3 regions of the Paenibacillus sp. SRL342 genome follow, and region 2 is predicted to be linked to each of the others. Evidence: predicted binding sites of a transcription regulator. Region 2 holds the regulator's gene; each other region holds the start of a gene.
The links. The regulator Rex, encoded in region 2, represses fermentation and respiration genes when NADH is low (regulators of the CRP and FNR family bind a similar motif). The targets are predictions, from matches to a motif close to TTGTGAAATATTTCACAA.
Positions count from the first base shown of each region.

Region 1: the regulator Rex is predicted to act here: its motif matches at 7,638-7,655, upstream of AC4E8D_RS30070 (cytochrome ubiquinol oxidase subunit I).
Region 3: the regulator Rex is predicted to act here: its motif matches at 4,845-4,862, upstream of pflB (formate C-acetyltransferase).

Region 1 covers NZ_OZ481790.1:6,780,497-6,790,625, reverse strand. Annotated here, with positions in the region: gene AC4E8D_RS30100 (tetratricopeptide repeat-containing glycosyltransferase family 2 protein) at 1-549, shown strand, start outside; gene AC4E8D_RS30095 (glycosyltransferase) at 661-2,667, shown strand; gene AC4E8D_RS30090 (class I SAM-dependent methyltransferase) at 2,898-3,569, opposite strand; gene AC4E8D_RS30085 (glycosyltransferase family 4 protein) at 3,566-5,107, opposite strand; gene AC4E8D_RS30080 (glycosyltransferase) at 5,109-6,104, opposite strand; gene AC4E8D_RS30075 (hypothetical protein) at 6,101-7,393, opposite strand; gene AC4E8D_RS30070 (cytochrome ubiquinol oxidase subunit I) at 7,777-9,192, shown strand; gene cydB (cytochrome d ubiquinol oxidase subunit II) at 9,137-10,129, shown strand, end outside.
Region 2 covers NZ_OZ481790.1:4,482,695-4,492,823, forward strand. Annotated here, with positions in the region: gene AC4E8D_RS19620 (amidohydrolase) at 17-1,324, opposite strand; gene AC4E8D_RS19625 (redox-sensing transcriptional repressor Rex) at 1,311-1,964, opposite strand; gene dinG (ATP-dependent DNA helicase DinG) at 2,183-5,044, opposite strand; gene AC4E8D_RS19635 (tetratricopeptide repeat protein) at 5,186-5,809, opposite strand; gene panD (aspartate 1-decarboxylase) at 5,927-6,310, opposite strand; gene panC (pantoate--beta-alanine ligase) at 6,303-7,199, opposite strand; gene panB (3-methyl-2-oxobutanoate hydroxymethyltransferase) at 7,196-8,074, opposite strand; gene AC4E8D_RS19655 (biotin--[acetyl-CoA-carboxylase] ligase) at 8,419-9,396, opposite strand; gene AC4E8D_RS19660 (CCA tRNA nucleotidyltransferase) at 9,383-10,129, opposite strand, start outside.
Region 3 covers NZ_OZ481790.1:4,660,681-4,670,809, forward strand. Annotated here, with positions in the region: gene AC4E8D_RS20535 (extracellular solute-binding protein) at 1-1,249, opposite strand, end outside; gene pflA (pyruvate formate-lyase-activating protein) at 1,662-2,414, opposite strand; gene pflB (formate C-acetyltransferase) at 2,504-4,762, opposite strand; gene adhE (bifunctional acetaldehyde-CoA/alcohol dehydrogenase) at 5,700-8,312, opposite strand; gene AC4E8D_RS20555 (Crp/Fnr family transcriptional regulator) at 8,743-9,459, shown strand; gene AC4E8D_RS20560 (hypothetical protein) at 9,546-10,129, opposite strand, start outside.

The DNA.
Region 1 (10,129 bases), 2.3 Mb from region 2:
GTCAATGGAGATGATCCATTAACCTTGTGGTTGAAGCTTAGTTCGCAGGTGGGTGAAGGAACGAATGAGGAATCTGCTGTGCAGACAGGGAGAACGGTTGGTCTGAGAGCGACAAAGAAGAAGGACATGGACTCCAGCATAGACGGAACGGTTGCAGGAACAGAGTATGATGGCTGGCAGGCGCTTGGACTGATGATGGAAGGATGTGTACAGTCAGGGAGATGGAAAGAGCTGCATAGCCTGATTCAGATGTGTCGACAGCAATTGGCTGGAGCAGGGTTATCGGTGGAACAGAGCGTTCGAGTGGGAGAGAAGGAGAAAGAGATGGAAGGGAAAAAGGAAAACGGGAAGGTGAGTGACATTGAGTCGTTTCCTGGGGCTTCGGATACCCTGACGGGAACAAGCTGGCTGGTGAAAGGATTGGTCAGTGCTGCGGATCATCATCTGGAGGTGTTCGCCCAACATACGACTGGAAATCGACACCGCTGTTGGCCTGTTGTTCAGCATATTCGGCTTGAACTGCCAGGTGCGGATGGGTTCGAGAGTTGAACGGTATCAAGCAGGTGCGGGGGTTAAGGTGAAAGCAGATGGGTATTGGATGGGGCTGAACTCCGTTGGTGAGGGGTGGTGATGAATATGGGCATAGGGATTAGTTTGTGTATGATCGTGAAGGATGAAGCCGGTTCACTCCAGCGGTGCTTGAATGCAGTCAGGGATGTTGTGGATGAGATCATCGTTGTAGACACAGGCTCGGTAGATGATACAACTGAAATTGCGTGTCTCCATGGTGCCGTTGTAATTCGTACGGAATGGAACGGAGATTTCAGTGAAGCCCGTAATCTGTCGCTGACCGCTGCTACGAAACCGTGGATTCTGGTGCTTGATGCAGATGAAGTATGGGCACAGACTCCGCAGATGAAGGCAGAACTCGTGCAGTTGTTAGCGACAAGCAGGGACGACGTATGGGGATACTGGATACAGGTCACAAGTCTGCTGGGGGTGTCCGGTGAAGAGCGTGTGACGGATGCGGTATGTCGTTTGTTCCGAAATGATCCCCGAATTGCCTTTCAGGGCAGAATTCATGAAGAGATTGCTTCTTCCATCATGGCACTGGCTCCGCAAGGTGTGCTTCATTCTGGACTTGAAGTCATTCATTATGGATATCTGGAGCGGGTGATTACCGCCAAAAATAAAGGTGCACGGAACATGCAGTTGATTCGTTTCGCGTTGAATCAGGAGGGAGATCAACCGGAGTTGTTGTATGCTCTGGCTGCCGAATGGTTTCAGCTAGCGAAGTATGATGAAGCACTCCGGTTGTTGCAGCCGTTATTGGCACAGCTTACGCCGGAGTGTGGATATCACTCGGATCTGGTGCTGAAATCGGCTTACGCCTGGCGAGAGATTGGCAGCCCAGAACGGGCGCTTGCTGTCGTGGAAGCATGGGCGCACGTGTATGAGGATTTTCCGGATTTGTTGGAGCTTGGTGCTGTACTTGAACTGGATCAAGGGCGAGAGGACGTAGCCTTGGATTGGTTAAAACAGGCTAAATCAGCTGCTTCCACAGCCAGCAGGTATACATCAGTCTCTGGTGCTGGAACCTACCGCAGCCTGACGCTGGAAGGCATGGCATATGAGCGGGCTGGCCGCTGGGCAGAGGCAGAAGCCGCGTACATAGCGGCGCTGGGCATGCAACCCGGCAGCATGGCTGCATGGCAGCGGCTGTTGTTGTTGGCCGCAGCCACAGGGCGGCCGCATGCCATCGCCAGCGTCGCAGCCCGGGTAAGCTTGCCGTCTGCGGCATGGCAAGCGTTGATCCCGGCCGCGCTTGCCGCACATCGGCCGGAGTGGCTGCTGCGCCATGCGGCGGCGCTTGCTGGCCCGCTGCGGGCACAGCCGCTGGCCGCAGGGCTTGCGCTGGCCCAGCTGGGCGAGGACGCCGCGGCTCGGGCGGCTTTGCAGCCCTGGGCGGCGCATGCGCAGCACGGGCCAGAGGCGGCCCTGGCGCTGTGGGCGCTGGGCCACAAGCAGCCCGGCGGGCGCAACGCCCGAGCGGCGGCTCGCCAGCAGGCAGCGCTGAACGCCGCGGCCCATGCCGCCGAGGCGCTGCTGCAGCGTGGGGCCACGGCTGGCAACCGCAGCAGCAGCGGCAGCCCGCCCCGCGGCGCAACGCCCGGCGGTCCGGCCACGCCTGCGCCAGGCGACGTGCTCGCCGCTGCGCAAGCGCTCGCCGGCGTAGGCGCCTGGGCCGCATGGCTGCGCCTGCTGCAAGCCCTGCCGCCCCGCGGCGCGCTGGCGTTGCTTGCAGCGCTTCCGCCTGCGGCACGCTGCGGGTTGCTGCGCGCACCCGCGAGCGTCCGCGAAGGGCTGCTTGCGCTATGCGGCACGCCTGACGGCACGCAGCAGCCCCACGCGGACGAAGTGCCCGCCTCGGAGCGCACCGCTCACGCGCTCCTCGCGGGCACGCTCGCGCTGCTCGCCGGGCGGCAGAACCTGGCGCGTGAATGGGCCGAATCGGCCCAACTTACTGCGCGGCAACCTGCCGCCACAGGTCGCCCGGCGACGACAATCCCGCCGGGCCTGCACACCCTGCTGCGCCTGACAGCACCCGGCGCAGCCTCTGCTGATGAATACACCAACCAGTGCAACATGTTACTGGTACACCTTTAATCTTTAATCTTTATATCTTTAATCACTAATTATTAATTTCTAGTCTCTAGTCCCCAACCTCCATCCCCATATATTCCCGCACTAGCCCATCCGATTGAAATTGTAAAAGTAACGGAGCTACCGGTAATCGGAGGATTGCCCGAACCGTGTATTGTTCCGTTGCTAATGGGTCGAGCCCTCGAGCCCTCAATTTTCCAATCTGCACTTAACTCAACGTAAGCCAATTCGTCTCAGCCTTTGCATATCACCGCTCGAAAACAGCGGATCGGCGTGCCGTACATGTCAGACCAGATGGCATCGTCCGGCTCATCCACATTCAGTTTATCTTCAATGGTTAATCCGGTGACAGCCATGATCGTCTCCAGCAGATCCGGCCGCATCTCGGGCACATCGAAGGTAGCGATTAACTGTCCGTTTGGTTTCAGCACCCGAGCGAATTCACGAAACGCCCGCAGCATCGTGCCCGTATCCAGATGTTCCAGTACAGAGATACAGAACACCCGATCAAACTTACCTGACTCGTACGGAAGCTGGGCCAGATTAGCCTTTGCACGGTGCAATCGGATGAGAGTTGATTCCGGCAGATCCTGGGCCGCTTGCTCACCAAAATCAGAAACGATATCCAGTCTTATCGCCTCTTCAGACAAAATACGTTCATCCCAGTCACAAGCGTGAACCTCGCGGCAGTGTTCGGCAAGCCAGAATTTGAACGGATGGGAGATGCCGCAGGCTGCATCAAGGACCACATCGTCCGGACGTGCAAACCGCCGGGCCCATTCATATTCGTAGGGACGGCTCCACCATGCCGGATGCAGCGGGAAGACCAATGTGTCCGTTTTAGGATCACTTTGCCGAATGTATCTTGATTCCATGAATTCCGTTGCCTTGGGCATATCCCTCATCCCCGAATTCCCTCCTTCAATCCTGTCTCTGCCAAAAAAGATTCCAACACCGTGCTCCACCGGCTCCGCCACCTGGCGAGATCATAGGACAGTGCAGTCTCGCGCGCATAGATTCCCAGTCGTTCTCGCTCGGCCCGATCCTGTACAAGGCGTACCAGTGCAGCGGTTAGTTCCTGCTCACCAGGAGGTACCAGCAGCCCATTAAAACCATCCTGAATCAGATCATTCAATCCGCCAACATTGGAGGCAATTACCGGAAGTCCACAGCTCATCGCTTCCAGACAGGCATAGGAGGTGCCTTCCGAGAACACGGTGGGAATTACGGCGATATCTGCCTGATGGTAGGCCGCTCGAATATCACGGAAATCATACGTGCGCTGGTTAATTCGCTCCGCATGTGGATGAGTACGATGCCAGTAACGGAAGACTCTCCCGACCGTACTGCCTTCGACCAGTTCCCCGGCAAATTCAATCTCCAGATCCGGAAAGGCTCCAAGAAGTTTATCTGCTGCCAGCATCATTGGGATAATACCCCGTTCCATGCTGATGCGGCGCGGATAGATAATGCGAATCGGGCGGGGAGAGGTCACACGGGCATCCACAGTTTTCCTTTCAACCTGTCCCTGAATCGGACCATTAACCTGATACTCAGCATCTGCTTCTACCAGAATCTCCGTAGCCCAATCCGTTGAATTCCGGTGGTTATGAGCAAACCTATACGTTTCGCCATCTGCCTCAGCTTCGTCCCGTTTCGATAACTGTAAATGGAAATCTACCGTTTCTTTCCCCTCTGGTTCTTGATCGCTATCTGTATCCCTACCTCCGTCTCCGTTAGCCTTACCATTGTTCGCTCCATCACGACCCATTCCACCCTTACCTTCTACAGCTTGCACCCCTGATATAACTGCACCAACATTCTCTTCATGACTCGCCAGATCATGCTTCCATGCGACAAGCCATTCGTCTTCCTGTTTCTGCTCCAAGGTCCGTGTTGGTGGGGCTGGTGTGAAATAGGACGTATCCACTGCGTTGGGAATCAGGACAACCTGCCTTGGATCAGTATAGGTGCACGCAGCCCGGCAAAAGGTCTGGAAATGAGAATCCACGGATACAATGCGCACGAGTCCATCCAGAGCCAGTTGAATATGTTCCGCGACTTGTTGTTTGGTCTCCAGTGGCAGTCCGGGACGATCCCAGTTAATGCCGTGACAGATGCCAAGACTGCCTGGTTTGTAGGTGATGGGTTGCCACAGACAGCTGGCATAGATCACGGGACCGCGCGCTGCGGCTGCCATCCGGTCAAAGGCTTCCGGTACATTATCCATGTCGTACGAATAACCAAATACGTCAATCTGCTCCGTCCGAGTCTGGAATGCTTCAAAATAGGACAGCTGATGAACTTCGGGAATATGCCCGAGTCCTCGGATGACACTGCACAGATCCAGAATGTAGCGTTCCAGTCCACCACCAAATACACGACCGAATTCCCGGTTGTACCCGTCGGTGAAACTATGTGTCAGAATACTCACCACGCCCATCTCACGGTCCCTCCTTCCAGGGAATCAGCCGAGGTTCCGGATCGAGAATAGACTCGTAATGTGCAAGATTACCCCACTCACCGCTAGGATCAATGCGCTTGTAACGCAAATATTTACGAACCCGGTCCTCCAGACTGCCTGCCCAGCCGAGATGCTGAACCTTCAATTCCGTGCTGACTCCAGGCAATACAGTGCAGGACAAGGGAAGACGGGGAACATGATGATTCTGTTGTGGATAAAAATAAGGATATCCAGGCATATACCGTACAAGTGAAGCGGTATGCCGTTTGTGCAGAGACCAGAGATCATCTTCCCGGTAGTGGGTCCGGCCGCCCCACATATCGTAGAAACGGAATGCAAACCAGTCTGCATACTCCTGATTAATCAGAGTGCGTATGGCTTTCTTGGCCTCTGAGCTGTACAGCTCATCCGCATCAACCGAGAGCAACCAGTCGGGACATGTTCCCGCCGCCGCTTGCCACAAGGTGTTGCGAAGGCGCCATTCCTCGGCGAATAGCGGTTTCTCCAATACCTCCAGACGGACCACCTTTGGGTAGGCTTTGCATATGTCCGGTGTTCCGTCTGTGCTGGCATCGTCCACAATCACGATCTCGTCCACGAACTCACTCAGATCATGCAATACTTCTTCAAGGTATCGGCCACGTTCATTGCGAACCTGGAGCATGGCGGTGAGCTTGTTGCCTTTGCTTTTGCGAACCCGGCGAATGGAGAAGGGTTCTTTGAATACGCTTGTTTCCTCCTCTACGGAAGTAGTGTCCTGTTCGAATTGACCTTGTGTGTCGCCCCAGTGATGCACTTGGCTTCGGGAGCCATGTGATGGTTGTGCATGATCCGGCGTGTGATCGCCATTTTCCAATACGTTTATATGTGTTCGATCCACTGTTTCCGTTGGCGTGAAAGTGGTTTCGGTTCGGATATCCCTGTGCACCATTGGCCCATTCAACTGTTGTCTACGCTTCTTCGGGTCCAGCATCATGGCACCTCCCCAAGCAATTGCTGTACAGCATGATCCAACAGCTCCAGCTCCACAATCCGGGCCAGCGCTTCTTCATCCTCCAATGCTGTCTCAAGGAAATGTCGGACGGCCCCGTGTCTTTCCCCTCGCAGAGCCAGTGCGCTGCCGGATAATTGCTGATAATCCCGGCGACTGGCATCATCCTGAATATCGACTGCATGCACCAGAGCCAGTGCATCTTCCACACGTCCAGTCTCCTGGAAGATGCGGAATTTCCAATGTCTCGCGGTTTCTCCGCCAAGTTCGTCCAGGATACGCAGGGCATTTCCGTAATCATCGTTCATGCGCAGTAGTTCCGCTCGTACAAGTTGATCTTCTCCCGCCTCAAGCCAGCGACATAACTGTTCATAATGATGGCGTTCCTGTTCGTCGGCTGCACTGATTCCATACACCCGCAGGGCGTCCTCCAACTTGCCGGACCGGGCATGAATGGCAGACAGGAATCGATAGTGGGAGACTACACAGTCACTGCGACCATTCATGACCGCATGGGTGAAGGACTCTTGCAACGAATGGACGGCCCGCGGATCCTCAAGCAGATACTCATAGGCTGCCAGCAAAAAGGATATCGTCTCATGTGCACCTGCTTTGGCTCGGAGCTGTCGGTAGAAGTCGGCACGTACACTGCATTGAAGCAGGGTGCCGCTATCCAGCGTTCCTGACAGGATCTGCCGCAGCGCATGCAGGAAGAACAGTTCGTAGTCCCGGAGAGGGATTTCGAGATCATCCTTTTGCATCATACCCGCGGGTGTAGGGTCTTCTCCGCCCAGCCAGATGGCGCGTACGCCTTGGAATAACAGCTTCAAATACCGTGTTTCGGAGGAGGTACCTACCAGATCGGCGATGCCGACCAGTTTGGAAATACTGCTCTCCCATAGCGGAGATTCTGCTTCGTTTCCAGCAGGCTCAGGGAGCAGGGCAATACATAGCTCAGGCTCCAGCGAAGCCGTAGCCATTAGCCAGTAGGGATGGGCGACTACGGCTACGGTGCGAGGTTCCAGCAATAGCTGCTTGGCTTCAGGGAGGGAGATGACGGTAATGACCGGAGGTACATCTTCTGATTGCGTCAGGCTGCTGACATAGTAGACCTCTCCTTCGATCGACAGCAATGCAGCAATATCGGGGTAGGGAAAGGATGACCAGCCCCCTTTGCGAGGGAAGAGAACATATCGGACAGGGGACTGTGTTGTACTGGCCTTATCCAGGCTGACTTCGGAGTCTTCACCTGGTAATGGCGCAGGTTTTTCCATGAATAGTTCACCTCACCTTGACTGTAATATGGTGCGTCATTCACTCTGCATGTACTTCATGCTTTCACTTCATATGTAAAGCCCTCACGGTACTTCGCATGATATGCCTGAGACTAACATATGGGCATTCCGTCCCAAACATGAGTATCTTCCATGAATAGATGCAGTTGGCAAGCTGTGATAATAGGCTGAATTTTATCTTTTATGTGACCAGGATCACTTTTTTTTGCGCTAGAGACGAAGATTGTGATAATTCTCACATGTATAAAATAGGTAATCTGGCACAATACGTTCATCAACGTATTTGGCGGACAGACAGCGAAGGTGCAGCTTCAATGCCAAATACGCATACTGCGAAGTGAACAGAAAGAAGGGGTAACGGTATGGATCCGATTATGTTATCGCGTATCCAATATGCACTTACAACGATTTTCCATTTCTTTTTTGTGCCGCTATCCATAGGTCTTGTACTGTTGGTTGCGATCATGGAGACGTTGTACGTTGTTAAGGGTAAGGAGATCTACAAAACGATGGCCAAGTTCTGGGGCAAGCTGTTCCTGATTAACTTTGCCGTCGGGGTAGTCACAGGTATTTTGCAAGAGTTCCAGTTTGGCATGAACTGGTCCGAGTACTCTCGGTTCGTGGGGGACGTCTTCGGTGCGCCACTGGCCATTGAAGCGTTACTCGCGTTTTTTATGGAGTCTACATTTATTGGGTTGTGGATATTCGGATGGGATCGTTTATCCAAAAAAGTGCATCTGGCCTGCATCTGGCTGGTTTTTGTCGGCACATTCCTGTCCGCGCTGTGGATTCTGGCAGCCAATTCATTTATGCAGCATCCTGTCGGGTTTGAGATCAACAACGGCCGAGCCGAGATGAATGATTTCTTTGCACTTATCACGAATGGTCAGCTTCTCGTCGAGTTCCCACATACAATCTTTGGGGCATTGATGACAGGGGCCTTCGTGGTAACCGGGATCAGTGCTTACAAATTGATGAAAAAGCAGGATGTGGAGATCTTTCGCAAATCGTATAATATCGCGATCATTATCGCGCTTATTTCCTCGTTTGGTGTAGCTTTCTCCGGACATTTCCAGGCGCAATATCTGGTGGAGACACAGCCGATGAAGATGGCAGCGAGTGAGGGCACATGGACAACGACAGAAGATCCGGCCCCATGGACGGTGGTCGCTTTTATTGATTCGGATAAACAGGAGAACACGGGTGAGATCAAAATCCCTGGATTGCTCAGTTACCTGTCTTACAGCAAGTTCTCCGGTAGTGTCAAAGGCATGAAGGAGCTCCAGGCCGAGTATGAGCAGACGTATGGACCGGGGGACTACATCCCGCCGGTACGTACAACGTTCTGGAGTTTCCGCATTATGATTGCAGCCGGTGGATTGATGATTGCACTGGCGCTATACGGTACGTTTCTGGCCATGCGTAAGAAGCTGGAGGTCGCTGGAAATTGGTTTATGCGTCTGATGGTATTTGCCATATCTTTGCCGTTTATCGCCAATACGTCAGGTTGGATCATGACCGAGGTTGGAAGACAGCCATGGACGGTATTTGGTTATATGACTACCGAAGCCGGGGTCTCGCCGAACGTATCCGCAGGAATGATCCTGTTCTCGACCATCGCTTTTACCGCTGCGTATACGGTTCTCGGAATCGTGATGGTATACCTGTTCGTACGTGAGATCAAAGCAGGACCGTTTGCGGTCGAGAAGCCAGAAGATCACGATGAATCGGCCGATCCGTTCGGCGTGGATGGAGGTTATTCCGTTGTCACTAAGTGAGTTATGGTTTTTGCTGATTGCCGTATTGTTTGTCGGTTTCTTCTTTTTGGAAGGTTTTGATTTTGGTGTGGGGATGTCTACAGGCATTATTGCCAAAACAGACCGCGAACGCCGGACCCTGATCAACTCGATCGGTCCGTTCTGGGATGGTAATGAAGTATGGCTGATTACGGCAGGGGGCGCGATGTTTGCTGCCTTCCCGCACTGGTATGCCACGTTGTTCAGTGGTTTTTACCTGCCACTTGTGGTGGTGTTACTCGCCTTGATTGGCCGCGGAGTTGCTTTCGAATTCCGCAGTAAAATGAAACAGCAGCGCTGGCGCAAAACATGGGACATCATCATTGTTGTCTCCAGCGCGCTCTTGCCTTTCCTGTTCGGCGTGGTCTTTGCCACGTTGATGAAAGGTCTGCCCATTGATGGGGAGATGCAGTTGCGTGCAGGATTCCTCGATATCGTTAATCCGTACACCGTAATTGGCGGCTTGAGCGTAACCCTGCTGTGTCTGGTGCATGGATTGCTGTTTGCATCACTACGGACAGTAGGTGATCTCAGAGAGCGTGCCTTGAAGACAGCACAAAAATTGATGCTGCCGCTGGCTGCACTACTCGCTGTTTACGCGTTAATGACGTATTTCATGACCGATGTGTTCGCCGTACGCGGCTGGGCTCTTTGGATCATGGTTGTACTTGGCGCAGTCTCGCTTGCACTTGCCGCATACTTTGTCCGTCAGAAGCGTGAAGGCTGGGCTTTTGGTATGACAGGGGCAGTGATTGCAATTGCCTTTGCCTCGGTCTTTATCGGACTTTTCCCAAGAGTGATGGTGAGTTCCTTTGGGGCGGCGTATGACCTGACTGTATACAATGCCGCATCGGGAGCGTATTCATTGAAAGTAATGACCATTGTAGCTTGCACATTGCTGCCGTTTGTTCTCGGTTAT
Region 2 (10,129 bases):
TGATGCTGTCCTGCAATTAACGAGCAAGCAGACCATCAAATGCCAATTGAGACTCACGCAAAATACGTTCTTCATCCAGCGTCAGACATTCGCCATGTTTCACCACTTGTTTTCCATCCACCCATACGTGCTCAACATCTTTGGCAGAAGCCGAGTAGATCGTATGTGAGATCAGGTCTGTATGTGGATAGAAATGTGCCTGTTCAATATCAAGGGCGATAAAATCAGCCTTCATGCCGACCTGAAGCGCTCCGGTATTGTTCAAGAAGATGGATTTGGCACCATATAACGTTCCGAGTAGTAACGCTTCGCCTGCCGGTACTGCCGTCGGGTCACCAGATACACCTTTGTGGATCAATGCAGCCAGTCTCATTTCCTCGAACATATCCAGGTTGTTGTTGCTTGCTGGTCCGTCTGTTCCGAGTGACACGGTAACTCCTGCTTTCAGCATCGCAGGTACCCGCGCAACACCGGAAGCGAGTTTCAGGTTACTTCCCGGGTTATGGGATACAGCCACATCATGACGGGCCAGAATCTCAATCTCTTCATCATTCAGATGCACCGCATGTGCAACCAGGGATGGACGGGAGAAAAATCCCAGTTTCTCTAGATGTGCCACAGGACGCAGTCCATAATCAGCCACGTTCTGCTCCACCTCACGAAGCGTTTCAGACATATGTGTATGGAGAGGAAGGTTTAGGTCATTCGCGACCTGTACAAGCTTCTCTATGTAGTCAGGAGGGCATGTATATGGGGCATGTGGCGAGATTACGGTTGTAATACGACCATCTGCCTGTCCATTCCACTCACGTGCAAACGCTGCCGACTCCTCCAGCTTCCGCAATTGCTCTTCTTTCGAGCACAGCCCGATTACACCACGTGCCAGTGCTGCTCTAACGCCGGATTGCTCCACAACTTTGGCCACTTGATCCATGTGATCATACATGTCCAGGAAAGCTGTAGTTCCGCCTTTCAACATTTCAAGCACCGATAGCGAGGTTCCCCAATATACATCTTCTGAAGTCATTTTCGCTTCCATCGGCCACATTTTTTCCTGCAACCATACTTGCAATGCAAGATCGTCTCCGTGCCCTCTGAGCAACGACATCGCTGCATGACCATGCGTATTGATCAGACCCGGCAGGAAGAACAGTCCTTTTCCATCTACCTTGGTACTATTTTTGTCTTCATCCGGCAATGTCTCACCAATATGCACAATCTTGTCATTCTCAACAACCATGTATCCTTGGACCACGTTCCATGTTGTGCCGCCTTCATTAACGGCAAATTTGCCGTTGTGGATTACCCATCTATTTGTTGTCATCTTCCTCGTCGTCCTTTCCAGTCTCCAAGTAATAGGCCAAACTAAGCAGATCCGTTGTAAAGTCAGCATGGTGAATGCGGATATGCGGCGGTGTTTTTAGAATTGTTGGTGCAAAATTAAGGATCGCTTCGATTCCGGATTCAATAAGCTGATCGGCTACATTTTGGGCTTCCGTATCCGGAACCGTGATAATTCCGATGCGGATGTTATCCGTTTTAACCGCTTCCGTCAATTCATCCATTGGTTTTACCGTCAAACTGTTGATTTGACTACCAATCTTCGGTCCATATGCATCAAATACAGCAACAATCTTCATGTTGTCTTTCAGATATGCGTTGTAGTTGGACAAGGCTTGACCTAGATTACCCGCGCCTACCAGAGCTACATTAATTTGCTGATCGATCTTGAGAATGTGACGAATTTTCTCGATCAGATAGGATACATCATACCCGATCCCTTTACGACCAAAATCACCGAAGTAAGCCAGGTCTTTACGAATTTGGGCCGGATTCAGATCCAGCCTCTGTCCAAGCTCTTGAGAAGAAACAGTAGCCACCTCACGCTGATGCAACTCGTTCAAATAACGCAAGTATACAGGCAGACGTCGTACCACCGCTTCCGAAATTTTATCCGATTTCATTCTTGCTCCCCCTTACCAAGACCACGATAAAATAATAGATGAAAAGATGAGCATTCTGTATAAACTCAAAGATAAACGTGACATTTTATACAGAATGCTCCTTGTAATTTAGGTTATAAGTTCTTACGTGCAACTGCTTTAATCGGATACGGAAATATCTAATAAAGTTTAACGCCAAACAATAGTGTCATGCAATGATGTAACGAACAAAACAACCATTATTTTTGTTCATTAGCAGGTTTTTCCAACCACTCGGTAATTCGTGGAACCATCTGCTCCGTGAGCATGTGTTCCATTTTGGGACCAGGTAATGAATATAAAAAGAATTTACCATAGTACGCTTCAATCACCCGTGTATCATAAACAATGACAATTCCTCTGTCCTTCGCTGTACGCACCAACCGGCCAAATCCCTGTTTGAAACGAATGACCGCTTGCGGCACGGACAGTTTCATGAACGGATTTTTCTTCTGTTCCTGAAGCAGCTCACTCTTGGCTTCCACCAACGGATGATTCGGTGGCTGGAAAGGCAGTCGAACAATAGCGAGACAGGTTAGGGCCTCTCCCGGGATATCTACACCCTCCCAGAAGCTGCTTGTGCCCAAAAGTACCGTTGCTTTGGCATCTTGGAACCTGCGAGTCAATTTGGAACGACTTCCACTGTCAACGCCTTGCCCAAGCAACGAGATGTCGTTACCAGACAGTGCCTCCTTCAGCGGATCATAGACCTGTCGCAGCATCTTGTATGAAGTAAACAGAACCATCATGCGTCCACGCGTAGCAATTGCCGTCTCTGCGAGTGATTGCACCAGCATATTAACAAAGTGCGCATCACCCACACTTCCCTTCACACTCGGGAAATCACGCGGAATCACCAGAAGTGCCTGATCGCGATAGTTGAAAGGTGATGGCAGCATCGACGTTAACAGCCGATTATTCTCGGAAGCTTCCTGCAAGCCAAGCTGTTCAATCATGAACTGGAATGACTTATCCACAGAGAGCGTAGCCGATGTAAGCACAACACTTTTCTTTTTGTCAAAAAACAAATCCTTAAGCTGTGCACTGACATCTACAGGTACGGCATACAGCTGGAGAGATTTACTGCGGAACTGGCCGCTAGCTTCCATCCAGTATACCGTTTTGGCATCATCCATGCGCATGAAGAAACGAAGATTCTCCTTCAATGTGGTCAGATCTTTCAACAATCCTGTAATGTCCGTGATCAGACTATCCGATTGATAATCATCCTGATCCTCTTTCACCTCAAGCAGCAATTTGTCCCCTTTGCGAACCAAATCACCCAGAGTCACATAGATCTGGTTCTCCAGATCCTGCAGCTCCTCCCATTTTGCCGGTTTCTGAGATGCTTTCAGACGCAGTGAAAATTGCCCCGTCTCTCCCGGTGAAGCATCACTTCGTTCAGGCAACAGACCGAACAAGGCATCGCTCATACGATCCCACAGTTCCTTGACCTCAACAGCCAGCGGGAACATCTGATCCACCATGGAGCCCCATTGCACTGAATTTTCATGCCCGGATAACTGGGAACGAAGCATAGGCAGCTGACCATTACGACTGTCTTTAAATAGGCGGGTCAGTGTATGAACCAAGGTGAAATATTTCATATGCATTCCAAGATGTTTACCAGCGACATCCTCCAGATGATGTGCCTCATCGATCACAAGACTCTCATAGGCTGGCAGCAGCTGATGCGCGGCTTTCACATCCGTAAATAATTTGGAGTGATTGGTGATTACGATATCAGACAACCCTGCTTCATGTTTGGCACGATGGTAGAAACATTTGCGGAACCATGGACAGGATCTTCCCAGACATGATTCGGATTCACTCTGTACGGTCTCCCAGAAGTCCCCTCCGCGTCCGCTAAGGTTAAGCTCCTCATCATCTCCGGTTTCGGTCTGCGTAAGCCAGACAATCATCTGAGCTGCTGTGAAATAATCCTCTTTAGGTGTGGCGAATTCACGTTTATTGATTTTGTGTTCAAATTTGCGCAGGCACAGGTAATGTCCACGCCCTTTGAAGACAGCAGCTTTAAACGGGAACGGAACCACTTGGGTCAGCATCGGAATGTCTCGCTCTCTCAATTGCTCCTGCAGATTGATTGTATGCGTGCTAACCATAACTTTCTGTTCTTGCTTCACACTTTCGTAAATAGCAGGCAAGAGATAACCCAGAGATTTACCAGTGCCTGTTCCTGCTTCGATCAAGAGATGTTTCTCTTCATCCAGGGCTTGCCTTACACTGCTGAACATCTGAGTCTGCGCTTCACGCTCTTCGTAATGATCCAGTGTATCCTTCAGGTTCTCCCGAACCTGGTCCATAAACTGTTCGAAGCTTACACCATCAAGGGGGTTAGCCTCCCGCTCATCGCGTGGTGCACCAATATCGGTCCAATCACTTACATTAAGAGCAAGCTGACGATAATAGGTATGTCCGTCCAGATCCTGAATCGGCTCTGCTTCCTTCTCACTGCGCATTCCGTCCAAGAACCAACCCAAGTCACTGTCTTCTGGTGCAAACAGGTCACTGAGGCGCTGAATCGTTATGAGCGGTAATTCCTTTAACTCATCCAGACACTTGAGAAGCACATAGGCTGTCGCCAGTGCATCACTGTCTGCCTGGTGAGGGCGGTCATGTTGAAATCCAAATTCGGAAGACACATAACCGAGTTGATAAGAACCCAGTGATGGGAATGTAATCTTCAGAAAATCAATCGTGTCCAGAATGCGGCCAGTGAACGGCAAATAACCGCAACGGTCGAGAGCATTCTGCAAAAAGTGAAAATCAAAAGCGACGTTGTGTCCAACAAGCACCACATCATTAAGCAGCGGAACCATCTCCATCATCATCTCTTCGAGTGAAGGAGCGTCCGCCACATCTTCATCGGTAATACCCGTTAACCCCGAAATAAACGGGGGAATCGGTACACCAGGGTTCACATAAGAACTATATATTTGAGTTATGCTGTAGTCATGATCTATGATGGCAAGTCCGGCCTGTATAATCTCACCGTCGGACTGCGTGCCGGTTGTTTCGAAATCCAATACGGCAAATTTCATTGCAATGTACGGTCCCTTCCATTCCAGTCTATGTTACAGCATAGCAAAAAAAAGGGGATTTGAAAATTAACTGACAAAAAAGCGGTGTCCCCGCCGCTATGCCAAAGGAGGGAACACCGTTTTTTGTCGCCGAATTCCCGCTTAATGAAGGGTCGTCAGCTGATTAGCATATTGCAATTTTCCCCTGTTCAACCTGCAAGCTTCCATGTTGTACAGTGGTTCGGTCAATGTCGGGTCATACTGAAGGGCCTGTGCAAAGAGTGAACATGCAGCTTCGGGATTCGCAAGCTTGGCTTGAATACAGCCCAGGGCGTTACATACAAGCCCTTTTAAGCGAGGCGAACCCTTAAGATACATGATCTGCTGCAAATGTGTCCCGGCTTCCGCCATTTGTTCCAGATTCAGATACGCGAGCGCCAGGTAAAAACGAGTCAATGCACTCTCCGGATGGTCGGTCACAACCCGGGAGAACTGCATGATCGCCTGCGGATACATCTGTAATTTGAAATAGCCCTGACCTCGACTGAAACATTCCAGATGGAGTTCAGGCAGAGCGGTAACAGCTTCCTGTTCCGGTTCAAGGGAAGCAGGCTTATCCATCTCCCGCTCCCTCACCTGGCTCATCTTTTCTTCAAACATCAGCCATTCATCCAGCATTCCGTCACTCATCCGCTTAAGCAAATTCCACTTTTGCAGCAATTCCTGTTTGTTCAGGCCTTCAGCGGAAGGATAGCTCTTGATAATTTCATCTAACATGTCGTTCATTTCTGCGAAAACATGCTGGAACATCGATGCATCCCCACCCTTGAAAAAATGGATTAGTGCAGTGACCTGTACTCATTTTTTGCTTCAAGGTCCGATTTCATTCTCCTTACCAGTCGATTACATAATTGTTGCGTGGACTTCCTGTTTCATCGTTTGTACAGGTTTATTCTGTCCATCTACAAATACAACGGTTGGTTTGTGAGTATTTGCCTCTTCTTGCGACATCATGGCGTAAGAAATGATAATGACGTTATCTCCAGGCTGCACCAGACGTGCAGCTGCGCCGTTAAGACATATGACCCCGCTTCCGCGCGGCCCTGGAATCACATAAGTTTCCAGACGTGCACCATTGTTGTTGTTCACAATTTGCACTTTTTCGTTTTCCATCAAGTCGGATGTTTCCATCAAGTCTTCATCTATGGTAATGCTACCCACATAGTTCAAATTGGCTTCCGTTACCGTAGCCCGGTGGATTTTGGATTTCATCAGTGTTCTAAACATGGGACAGTACCTCCGATTTTTGCAACCTTATATTGTCAATCAATCTTGTTTTTCCAAATTTCACCGCAAGTGCGATGAGCAGATCGTCACGTCCTTGAACTTCTTCCTGATCTGCGAGCGGCTCCAGACTTGGAAAAGCCTGAATCTCGGCGTAGTCGATAACAGCAAGCGGTGAACTTGCAATCTGCTCGCGCAGAATACGACGGATATCTGCGGCGTTTATAGCTACACCTTTATCTGCCGCTTCTTGAGCTGCACACAGTGCCTTCGACAGAACTAAAGCCTGATTACGCTGTTCTGCGTTAAGATAGACATTACGTGAACTGAGGGCAAGACCATCCTCTTCGCGAACAATCGGACAAGGTACAATTTCTACAGGCATATTCAAATCATTCACCATCTGTTGAATGACCGCAACCTGCTGAGCATCTTTCATTCCAAAAAATGCACGCTGTGGCTGTACAATGTTAAACAGTTTGGAGACTACGGTCGTTACCCCGTCAAAATGCCCCGGACGGGAAGCGCCACATAGGCGCTCCGTCAGTTTGGAGACAGATACCGTCGTTTGCGTTGCCTGTGGATACATCTCTTCAACAGAGGGAATAAATACGATATCCACTCCTTGTGAACGTGCTGTCTCCACATCTCTGGCTTCATCCCGCGGATAGCTGTCAAAATCTTCATTAGGTCCAAATTGAATTGGATTAACAAATATGGTTAATACCACGATATCGCTCTGTTGTCTGGCTGCCTGCATCAAGCTTGCATGACCTTGATGAAGATAACCCATTGTTGGTACCAGACCTACAACGGACGCACTGGACCGAATCGCTTGACGCTTCAAGCTTAGTTCCTGTCTTAACTCTGCGATTGTCCGTAATACTTTCATGAGTTATTCCCCACCTTTTCCTTGCGTTGTCCGCCGTACAGTTGATCCAGAACACCATCCGCAGCATTGAATACATGCTCTTCGGCCGGGAACGAACGATCTTTCACTTCTTTTACGTAAGCTTCGATACTGGTTCTGATTAATGTACCCACATCTCCATAGGTTTTGACAAAACGTTTGGGCGTATACGGAGAGGCGTATTGAACAACATCATGGAATACCAGTACCTGACCATCACAGCCTCGTCCTGCTCCAATTCCTATAGTAGGGATGGACAGTTCCTCCGAGATCGCCCGTGCAACTTCTTCCGTAACCAGTTCAAGCACAATGCCAAACGCGCCTGCAGCTTCCAAGGCTTTGGCTTCGTCCATCAGACGTTTTGCATCCGCTGCATCCTTGCCCTGAATACGGTAACCACCAATCTGATTAACCGATTGAGGTGTAAGTCCTATATGTCCAAGAACAGGCACGCCTGCTTGCACGACTGCTCTGACGGTGTCTGCTATCTCAACTCCGCCTTCCATTTTAACCGCATGGGCATGCCCCTCTTGCATCAGTCGACGTACACCCTTAAGCGTCTCATCCACGCTGCCATGATAAGTCATAAAAGGCATATCAGCCACAATAAACGTCTTCTCAGCACCGCGCACTACGGAACGTGTGTGGTACACCATGTCGTCGATGGTTACCGGAAGCGTCGAATTATAACCCAGTACTACATTACCAAGTGAGTCACCAACCAGGATCAGATCGATACCTGCTTCCTCTGCGAGGAGCGCTGTTGGATAATCATAAGCCGTGATCATGGTAAGTGGCACGCCATCCTGCTTATATTTTTTCATTTTCACAATATTCAACGCTTGTTTGTTCGCCATTTTCTCTCATGGCTCCTTTCTTCTTTTCAAATAAACGCAACAAAAAAAACCTTTTAGTTTTCCACTAAAAAGTCCCGAAAAGTCAAAAAAGAGTCACTTGCGATCGTCCCTTCTGTCTCGGTCCTCTTCGGCTCAGAGCAGAATCCAACAACTCACTTAAACGTATTTCATTCTTGCACTGCGGTCTGCTTATATAAAACCATTCAAGCAGAACAAAGGTTACTGTTACGGGAGTGCAATTCGGTCTGCATTAGCCGATATCGCCTCACGAACACAGTATACCAAAGTTCTGCTCAAACTTCACGTCTTATGTTCATTTTACCAGTGAAAATTCGACAAATTGTTTATGATTTCCAGGAAATCTCACCAGAGATGATTAGTGTATGTTCTCCATCGCGCTTCTCCACGATAAGTGCTCCAGAAGGGTCAAGACCGATGGCCTTCCCTTCAATGACACCATGAGGATTCGTCACAGTAATCTCTCGATTCATCGATACGGACAGGGCCTCCCATAGTGCTGAGATCACGCCGAATCCTTCTTTTTGATACAAATAATACAACTGTTCAAGCTCCGTCAAAATGGCAGCCGTTAGTTTGGTGCGATCAACGGGTTGACCCGTCTCCATCTTGAGCGAAGTAGCTATAGTTGTAAGATCTTCCGGATAATCCTCTGGATCAAAATTCACGTCAACACCTATACCTGCAATACAGTATCTGACTTCATGATCTTCCACCGTGGATTCAAGCAATATGCCACATACCTTGCGTCCATCAATCAACAGATCATTTGGCCATTTGATGCCTGCATCAGCTCCTGAACAAGCTCGAACGGCACGACATACAGCCACTCCTGTTAATAAAGTTAGCTGCGGCGTGTGCTGAAGTGGTAGATCAGGGCGTAACAGAACACTCATCCAGATTCCTTTACCCGGAGGAGAGAACCACTGTCGACCAAAACGTCCTCTTCCTCCTGTTTGTTCTTCCGCAACGACCACAGCACCTTCTGCCTGCCCTTGCTCAGCTAGCTTGAGAACATCCCCTTGCGTAGTCAGGGTCGAAGTCAACAAAACAGCCTTACGGCCAAATACGGTTGTATCCAGTGCCAATTGGAGGGCAGTAGCGTCAATGCTATCCGGCTTCGTTACCAGACGGTATCCTTTGCGGGATACGGCTTCAAACTCATAACCCATGTCTCGCAACTTGTTCACATGTTTCCACACAGCGGTCCGACTGATGGACAGATTACGGCTGATCTCTTCACCCGATACGAATCGTCCTTCTGCATTTAATAACATATGTAACAGATCTTCATGTTTGGTCATCTTGAACCACCCGCTTCACTTCTGCACTTAGTGCTGCATGCTGATTCTCTATCGTTCCAATCGCTGTTTCTCGTAACAAATGTTTCATCAGTTGACCCAGCCAAGGTCCGCCTTTGCGCTGTACCATTTGTAACACTTGTTCCCCTGTGATATCCAGCTCTTTCAAGTCATGCACAGGGATCGATTGACTCCATTCGCCTGCAAGCTCTTGAACCAAAACAACCTGCATTTCTGCCTGTTCGGACTGATTCCGCCATCCTGCTGGCAATGTAGACTGTATTCGAAGCCAATCATCCGCCGCCTGAACGCCACAAGCCAGAACAGTAACGATCCAATCGGAACGAAGACTGACCATATCCTTCTGCTCCTGAACGGAAGTATGAATCAACTGTTCCACCTGAAGAACCCCTGTTATTCGAGAACGATGTTCATTGGAGAATGTCCACTGACGTAATAATACATCTGCTTCATCCTTGCTATAACCGCCAGCAATCAGGATGAGTGACCAACGAAGCAACACATGCTGACCTGACAATTGTTCCAGATTGGATAACAACATCTTGTTAAATCGGGTCGAGCTTACCGGCGCTTTGATATGCGCAAGGGAATCACTTCTGTATAACAGCTCCAACCCTCTTAAAGGATGCGGTCCAGACATCATTTTTACCATCTCGGTACGTACCCGTTCCATTGCTATATGTTGAAGCAGGTCTTTCTGCCTTACAAGACCTTT
Region 3 (10,129 bases), 180 kb from region 2:
CATCGGCCTGAACGAGTGCATCAAATGCCGGGAACGACGTCTTGGACGCATTAAGCACGGCCACAATTTCTTTCATCAGATCATCGGTAATGCTATCTGTCAGCACTTTCTCATCCAGCTTCATGGCCGGCAACACACCGTCTTCCACAAGGCCGCGGATCTGCATATCTTCATTGTAGAAATTTTTGATAAAAGCTTTCACTGCTTCCAGCTTCTGCGGATCGTCTGCCACGGATGCGGAGAAACCGTATCCATTGTTCACATCACGCATCAATGACGTCTGATCGCCTGCTCCGTTCTCTACCGGAGGCATATTGAAGAATCCAACCTTGCCAATGAGTGATTCGCCACTCTGACCTTCCTTGAATACAGATGATTTCCATGTTCCGTCATACATTAATATTGCTTCGCCGCTCGTAAATTGCGTGGTATATTCGGCATACTCGAAGCCCAGCTCACCTTTTTTGAAGTAACCCTTATCGACCCATTCCTTATGCTTGGCAAAACCTTGCACGACACCCGAGTCGGTCCATTTCGCTTCACCTGTTGCAAACTTTGCAGTAATCTCCGGCCCGGCATACCGGGACCACAGATGATTGGTTAACATGAGCGGTACCCAGCCTGCCTTGGATGCAGAAGCAAGCGGCACTTTGCCATCGGCCTTGATCTCGGCCAGTATATTGTCCAGTTCAGCCATGGTGGTTGGGGCTTTCCATCCTTTTTGTTCAAAGTACTCTTTATTGTAGAAAAAACCTTCGCCCGAACCGCCAATCGGCAATCCATATACCTGGCCTTCATACGTAAATGGTTCAAGGGATGTGAACTGGTCTTGAATGCCCAGCTCTTGCAGGATCGGAGTCAGATCAAGCAGCATACCTTCTTTGGCATAAACTTTGGAATCCGGGCTGCCAAACAGTTCAAATATATCCGGCGGGTTGCCTGCAGCCATCTCTCCACGAAGCTTCTCCTTCCGATTCACATCGGATTCGACACCATCCAGCGTAAAAGTCAGGTTGGGTATTTCACCTTCAACTTTGTCCACAACATCCTGCAGGATGGCCAGTCGTTTCTGTTTGTCAGCCCCTACTTGAGTGTGGCGGAGAAGCATCTCAATCGGTTCCTTACTTGTCTCCTCCATAGGTGTATTGCCTGCGCCTTGCTGTGGCTCGTTACTTGAGCTTGCACATCCCGCCAAAGTCCATGAAGTGATAAGCAATAATGAAAGCAGTAATGTCATTCTTTTTTTCATCTGGTTGACCCTCCTCAAGATATTGAGCTTTTGGCTTTACACTCTGATTATAAAAAGCCGGAGCTTACATCGTAAGGATGACAATTCATCAATGGAGGGATAAAATCCTTCACTGGACCAATAATCTTGCATTTACAATGGATAACAGCAAAAAAACAGCCCCTGCGAAACATGTTCGCAAGGACTGCTTGGGTTGAAATATAAGTTGAACTTAAAAATAATTACACTTGCCACTCCGATGACAGAACAACCTTCCGATCGCTGTTATCCCCAGATTATTTTTAATTCACTTATACAAAGGTGAAAATCTGGGGATAAAGGCGAACGCTCCGCTTCTTCAGCTTATTTCTGTCCTCTTCGTTCTCGTGTAAAAAATTAGTTCAAATTATATAGATCCTGTATATAACTGTAGTTACTTACCTGAACAAGCCACGCCAGCCGTTTCCTGGCGACCTTGTTCGATCAGGCGATACGCCCGCTCCACTTCTTCTTCACTTGGTGAAGGAACTCCATCCAGTGGATATACTTTACCGAGCGCTTCCCATTTGTAGATCCCCATCTGATGGTATGGAAGAATTTCGAACTTTTCGACGCCATTCAATGTTCCAATAAACCGTCCGAGGTTAAGCAGATCCTCTTCCTCGTTATGAATGCCAGGCACATACACGTGACGTATCCACATTTTCCGACCTTGCTCCGATAACCACTTGGCCGTTTTCAACGTTCTCTCGTTGGATTTGCCTGTCAACTTGATGTGTTTCTCATCATCAATATGTTTGAGGTCCAGCAGTACCAGGTCTGTGTGATCCAACAGATCGTGAATCCGCTCCGGTTCGTTAAACCCATTGCTGTCCAGCGTCGTATGCAATCCCCAACGCCGCTTTACTTCCTTGAAGATTTCGGCTACAAAGTGAGCCTGTAACGTTGGTTCTCCGCCAGATATCGTGAGTCCGCCTCCAGAGCTGCGGTAGTAGGATAGATACGGCTCAATTTCAGCCAGTACCTCCTCTAGCGTCATTTCTTTTCCACCATCCAGCGCCCATGTATCAGGGTTGTGGCAATACTGACATTTGAGTAGACATCCTTGCATAAAAAGCACAAAGCGGATGCCTGGGCCGTCAACCGTCCCGAAAGTTTCGAGTGAATGAATATGTCCGTTAACCATGCTGCCTCTTCCTTTCTGTATCCGCATCCGCTGTGCGTTTAATATGATTTGGAATATCTTGCTCTAGCGGTCTTCTACTTGCAAATTAATTACATCGAGCCATGGAACGTACGGTTGATGACATCCAACTGTTGTTCACGAGTCAGTTTAATGAAGTTAACCGCATATCCGGATACCCGTATAGTCAATTGTGGATAGTTTTCCGGGTGATCCATCGCATCAATCAATTGCTGACGATCAAATACGTTAACGTTCAGGTGATGAGCGTTTTGACCAAAGTAACCGTCCATCATCGCAGTCAGATTGGATTTACGTGTAGTCTCCTCTTTACCCAATGCTTTTGGCACGATGGAGAAGGTGTTGGAAATACCATCAAGACTGTGTTCATAAGGCAATTTGGCTACAGAGCCAAGGGATGCCAGTGCACCTTTTTTGTCACGACCATGCATTGGGTTTGCGCCTGGAGCAAATGGTTCACCTGCTTTACGACCATCCGGTGTAGTCCCTGTTTTCTTACCGTATACCACGTTGGAAGTGATCGTCAGAACAGATTGTGTTGGAACTGCGTTACGGTAAGCTTTGTGTTTGCGAATCATACCCATGAAGTTCTCGACCAGTTCAACAGCAATGCTGTCAACGCTGTCTTCATTGTTACCGTAACAAGGGAAGTCTCCTTCGATTTCAAAATCAACTGCGATGCCTTGTTCATTACGAATTGGTTTTACTTTGGCATATTTGATTGCACTCAGTGAATCTGCTGTAACCGACAGACCAGCGATACCACAAGCCATCGTACGTACAATGTCACGGTCATGCAATGCCATCTCGATACGTTCATAGCTGTATTTATCATGCATGTAGTGAATGACGTTGAGGGTGTTCATGTACAGCTTCGCCAGCCACTCCATCATTGGTTTGAAGCGTTTCATAACCTCATTGTAATCCAGTACTTCGCTAGTGATGGCAGGATACTCAGGTCCAACTTGTGCTCCGGATTTCTCGTCACGACCACCGTTGATCGCATACAGGAGAGCTTTAGCCAGGTTGGCACGAGCGCCGAAGAATTGCATTTGTTTCCCGATCTTCATAGCCGACACACAGCATGCAATACCGTAATCGTCACCGTAGATCGGACGCATCAGATCATCATTCTCATACTGGATTGAGCTGGTTTCGATGGATACTTTGCTGCAATAATCTTTGAAAGCTTCTGGAAGTTTCGTGGACCATAGTACAGTCAGGTTCGGCTCTGGTGCAGGACCCAAGTTGTGCAGTGTATGCAGGAAACGGAAACTGTTTTTGGTTACACGTGTTTCGCCATTCACGGACATACCACCGATGGACTCAGTCACCCATGTTGGATCTCCACTGAACAGTTCGTTGTAATCCGGTGTACGCAGGAATTTGACGATCCGCAGTTTCATTACAAAATGGTCAACCAATTCCTGAGCCTGTTCTTCGGACAAAATCCCTTCTTGCAGGTCACGTTCAATGTAGATATCCAGGAAAGAAGATACACGTCCGAGTGACATCGCAGCACCGTTCTGTTCTTTGATCGCAGCCAGATAACCGAAGTACAACCATTGGAATGCTTCTTTTGCTGTTGTCGCTGGCAAGGAAATATCGAACCCGTGCATATCGCCCAATTGTTTCAATTCTTGCAATGCACGAATCTGCTCAGACAATTCTTCCCGCAGACGAATCACATCTTCATCGATAACATCAACTTCGAGTGCATTCAGTTCACCTTTTTTGTTACGAATCAAGAAGTCTACCCCGTACAAAGCTACACGACGATAGTCACCGATAATCCGGCCACGGCCGTAAGCATCTGGCAGACCTGTAATAATCCCTGCTTTACGTGCTGCACGCATATCGGAAGTATAAGCATCGAATACACCCTGGTTGTGTGTTTTGCGAATGTTCGTAAATATATCAATGACGCCTTGAGGCAATTCGAAGCCGTATGCTTCACATGCATCAATCATCATCCGGATTCCGCCTGTTGGTTGAATGGAACGTTTGAACGGAGCATCGGTCTGAACGCCGACAATCTGCTCTTTGGATTGATCCAGATAACCGGGTTGGTGAGAAACAATAGTCGCTGGTGTGTTTACATCAACGTCAAGGACACCGCCGTTATCCCGTTCTTTTTTGGTCAGATCAGATACGATATCCCACAATTCTTTGGTATTCTGGGTTGCACCTGCGAGAAATGCTTCGTCACCGTAATACGGAGACAAGTTGTGTGCCAGAAAATCATTCACATCTACGGATTTGGTCCATGTTCCTTTGGTAAAGTTTCTCCAGCCTGTTTGTTGTTTGACATCTTTTTCAATCACCGACATCGTAATCCCTCCACTAATTTGGATTTCTGGACACATAACATCTTGCTTCATTCGTAGCATTGTGTGCCCAGAGCCGCGATTAATGTGAATTGTTTCACATAAACCGGAACATGTTCTCTCTACTTGGGAACCGGAACCGCGGGATGAATGTTTTTCTTACATTTTCAGTATACGACTTGGGGCTTTCATCATCTGTGATTTTTGTCACAAAGTCAGTGAACTAACTCACTCCACCTGCGCTGTGTCCCATTGAAATTGAAACTTTACACAGGATCACTGCGTGGCAGAACAACCTTCCAATCGCTGTTATCCCCAGATTTTTTTGATTCCCTTTTGAAAAGGGAAAATCCGGGGATAAAGGCGAACGCTTCGCTTTTTCAGGTTATTTCTGCCCCTCCGTTGTCGTGTAAAGGGTTCGTTCAAACGGCCCCATCACGGGTTCCGTGTAACCTCTTTGAGAACCCCTTTGCTCCTCTACGCTCGGAGCAAACCAAATCTTAAAATACTCCTGAAAAACAGATGCTTTGCTCTGCTGTTTTTCTGCCCACTCCGTTATTGTGTGAACATCTGGCTCAAACAGCCACCTCACGGATTCCGTGTACCTCTATAGAACCTTTTACTCCTCTATGCTCGGAGCAAATTAAATCTTAGAATAAAACCTGAAAAACAGATGCTCGCTCTTCTGTTTTTCTGCCCTCTCGTTATTGTGTGAACATCTGGCTCAAACAGCCACGTCACGGATTCCGTGTAACCTCTCTAGAACCCTTTGCTCCTCTATGCTCGGAGCAAACCAAATCTTAGAATAACCCCTGAAAAACAGATGCTTTGCTCTTCTGTTTTTCTGCCCTCTCGTTATTGTGTGAAAGACGGCAATCGGGGCTCCCCATTTGGGGAACCCTGATCTTCTTGCCGTAAGGCACGCGTCGTTCTAAGTTTATTATTCAAACTTTCCGTAGAAAGCGTTGCGGTATACATCAGCCAGTTCAGTTACCAGCGGTAACTTCGGATTGGCGGTTGTACATTGGTCTTCGAAGGCACGGTCTGCCAGATAATCTACATGTGCTTCAAAGTCTTTGGCATCAAAGCCGATTTCCTGGAACGATTCTTCAATGCCTAATGTTTTGTTCAGGTTACGAATGGCGTTGATGAGACTGGTTACGCCTTCTTCTGTCGTACGAGCAGGCAATCCCAAGATGCGGGCGATTTCGGCATACCGCTCATCCGCTACAAAGTGCGAATATTTCGGGAATGATGCAAATTTGGTCGGTTTTTTCGCGTTGTAACGAATGACGTGTGGCATCAGAATCGCATTGGTGCGTCCGTGTGCGGTGTGATACTGACCGCCCCATTTGTGCGCCAAGCTGTGGTTAATGCCCAGGAATGCGTTGGCAAACGCCATACCTGCAATCGTGGAAGCATTATGCATTTTCTCACGTGCCAGTTTATCTCCTTGCAGTGCCGATTGCTCCAGGTATTGGAACACCAGTTGAATGGCTTTGATCGCAAGTCCGTCCGTGTAATCATTTGCCATAACAGATACATAAGCTTCAATCGCATGCGTCAGTACGTCCATACCTGTATCGGCAACAGCTGTTTTAGGCAGGGAGTATACAAACTCCGGATCAACAATCGCTACGTCTGGTGTCAGCTCATAGTCGGCCAATGGATATTTGGTGTTACCTTGATTTTTGTCTGTGATAACAGCGAACGAGGTCACTTCAGAACCTGTACCGGATGTGGTTGGAATCGCTACAAATTTCGCTTTTACGCCGAGACGTGGATATTTGTAGATCCGTTTGCGGATATCCATGAATTTTTGTTTCAGGTCGTTGAAGTCCGTGTCTGGGTATTCATAGAACAACCACATGGCTTTGGCAGCATCCATCGGTGATCCACCGCCGAGTGCGATAATGCAGTCTGGTTGGAAGCGGCGCATCATTTCGGTTCCGCGGTCTACCGTTGTTGTGGATGGATCTGGCTCAACATCGGAGAATACTTCGATCGCTACTGGCATTTGGCGTTGACGCAGATAGTGTTCTACCTTTTCAACATATCCAAGCTTCACCATCATGGCATCCGTAATAATCGCTACACGTGTGATGTCAGGCATTTTGGCAAGATACTGCGTTGCCCCTTTTTCGAAATAGACTTTGTTCGGCACTTTGAACCATTGCATATTCACGGTACGGCGAGCCACCCTTTTCACATTGATTAAGTTCACAGCGGTTACGTTGGAAGAAGTCGAGTTACGTCCGTATGATCCGCATCCCAGTGTCAATGACGGCATGTTTGTGTTGTAGATATCCCCGATGGCACCGTGTGTGGATGGTGAGTTCACAATAATCCGTCCAGTTTGCAGACGATCTGCGAATTTGCCAATCACTTCTTCATTTGTGGAGTGGATAACCGAGGAGTGACCCATGCCGCCAAAAGCAACCACTTCTGCTGCACGTTCAATTCCCTCTGCTGCCGTTTTAACTTTGTAACAAGCCAGTACCGGGCTTAATTTCTCAGCCGACAATGGGAATTTTGTACCTACCCCTTCAATCTCGGCCACGAGAATTTTGGTGCCTGCTGGAACTTCAATACCGCACAATTTCGCAATGCTTACCGCAGATTGACCAACAATCGCCGGGTTCACCGCACATTTCTCGGCATTAATCGCACCCGCTGTCAATTTTGCTGCTTCATCTTTGTTAACAAAGTAACAGCCGTTCGCAATCATTTTTTTCTTCACTTGATCAAAGATCGGTTCTTCAATGATGACCGCTTGTTCAGAAGCACAGATCATGCCGTTATCGAAAGACTTCGACAGGATCAAATCCGTTACTGCCTGATTGATATCCGCGCTTTTCTCGATGAAGCAAGGTACGTTACCCGGTCCTACGCCCAGTGCAGGTTTACCACAGCTGTACGCTGCACGTACCATGCCTGATCCGCCTGTTGCCAGAATGAGAGCCACATCATTGTGATTCATCAGTTCGTTTGTACGATCCATGGAAGGATCATCAATCCATTGAATACAATCTGCTGGTGCACCATGTTTCACAGCCGCTTCCAGCAGGATTTTGGCAGCTTCCCGGCTACAATTCTGTGCAGATGGGTGGAAACCAAAGATGATCGGGTTACGCGTCTTGATGGAGATCAGTGCTTTAAACATCGTCGTTGATGTTGGATTGGTAACGGGTGTAATCCCCATAATAATGCCGACCGGCTCCGCAATTTTCTGGAAGCTCTCATATTCGTTATCTTCAATCACACCTACGGTTTTGTCATACTTGATGCTGTGGTACACATATTCTGTTGCAAATATATTTTTGGTGATCTTATCCTCATATACTCCGCGGCCTGTTTCTTCTACGGCCATCTTAGCGAGCATCATGTGTTTATCCAGACCCGCAAGCGCCATCGCTTGCACAATCCGGTCAATCTGCTTCTGGTCCATCTTCATGAATGCAGCGTGTGCTTTATTCGCTTTGTCGATTAACGTTTGAATATACTGACCTGCTGTCGGTTCTTTTGCTGGGGCGACTTCGTTCTTTACAGCCATCTCCCTCATCCTCCTAAAGGTTCGTATTAGTTTGTCTCTCTCGTTTACATTCACATCGTAACATGACAATAAACTTAATTATGTGATTTTTTTCACAAAGTATAACAAATTTAATTTAAGTTTTGTAGTGTCCTTCATACGACCATTTTCACTTCCTATTTAAAATATAGGGCTGTAAAATTCATCCTCCCCATTAAAAGTGAATTTTATCACAATGTTTGAAATTTCGTCATTTTTGCCCCCTTTCCTTCCCCCTCAAACGGTAAGATTAGGTATATACTGAACTTAAAAATTGAACCACCGCAATTTGTACCGTCCTTCTTCCCGGCCGAGATGACCCTGATCAGGACGGCAACGGTTTGCGGCGAACCTCGGAGGCTACTGCTTATTACAGAAGGTCGTCCGATGGACACAAAGGGGAGATAGACTTATGAGAGAACTAACAACTGTACTAGAAAAGCGCGGTAATACCAACTGTTTCTCGGAAGCAAATTTCAACCATCTGTTGGTTACCATGAAAGATAGAACCTATCCGGAAGGTACACATCTGTACTGGGAAGGCGATATCTCTGACAAACTTTATTATATGAAACGGGGTCGTGCCCAGATCACCAAATCCACGGATGAAGGCAAGGAACTGATCATGTACATGTATCAATCCGGTGATATGATTGGGCAGGCTGATCCCTTCTTTGGCTCTAAACACAGCTTCTCTGCGGAAGTATTAGAGGATAGTGAGATCGGTGTACTGGAGCATAAAGACCTGGAGATGTTAATATGCCAGCATTGTGACTTTGCGATCGACTTTATGAAATGGATGGGCATCCACCACCGGTTGACACAGACCAAATTCCGGGATCTCATGTTATACGGCAAACCGGGTGCACTCTGCTCCACCCTCATTCGGTTGTCGAATTCGTATGGTGAGCCTCATGGAGAGCATGTCATTATTCACAAAAAAATTACCCACACGGATCTGTCCAATATGATTGGAGCCACTCGTGAAAGTGTAAACCGCATGTTAAGCGACCTGCGTAAGAAAGATGGGATTGAATATGACAATGGCATGATTGTCATCAAAGATCTGAAGATGCTGCAAGGGATCTGTCACTGTGAGCTTTGCCCGAACGAGATCTGTCGTATTTAATATTTGACTATGCAATCGGAAATTGCTTATATATTTCAATGAAAAAAGCCCATCTCTCTAAAAAGAGATTGGGCTTCTTGGTATACTTAGGATGCATTGGTCAATTCAAGCTTTACCGCATCACGTGGATTCAATTTCATGTCGAGGCCATTTTCCATTAATTCTTTGTCATTCACCATAATGACCCACCGCTCATTCATACGAGGCGTGACATTCTCGACCGAAACGACAAATTTGTTATTCTCCGACATTCTTACAATGCCGCTGGACTTCAACACATCGCGAACTGTGCACTCCTGAACATAGACGCCAGCATATTGACGATTAAGAGTTGGCATAATGTTTCCACCGCTAACCTTGAGTAACGTTGTCTGATATGCAACGCCATCCCCCCCACTGTCAGCGGCTTTCACGTAAATGATCACTTCATCTTTGGCATGAAGCTCCATGTCCCAATCTTCCTGCTCAATATCCTTGCCATTTAATTTGACAGCCCAGCTAAGCGAAGAATCCAGAGAAACTTCACCGACGGATTGAATCCGTTTGCCATCTGCCGTAAAATCAACCAGTCCGCTATTGAGTAATGCTTTTTTGATTGTCAAACCCTCACTAAAATCTCGCTTAATGGACTTTGTTGCATCAGGCAAAAACGTACTGCCATCTACAGCCA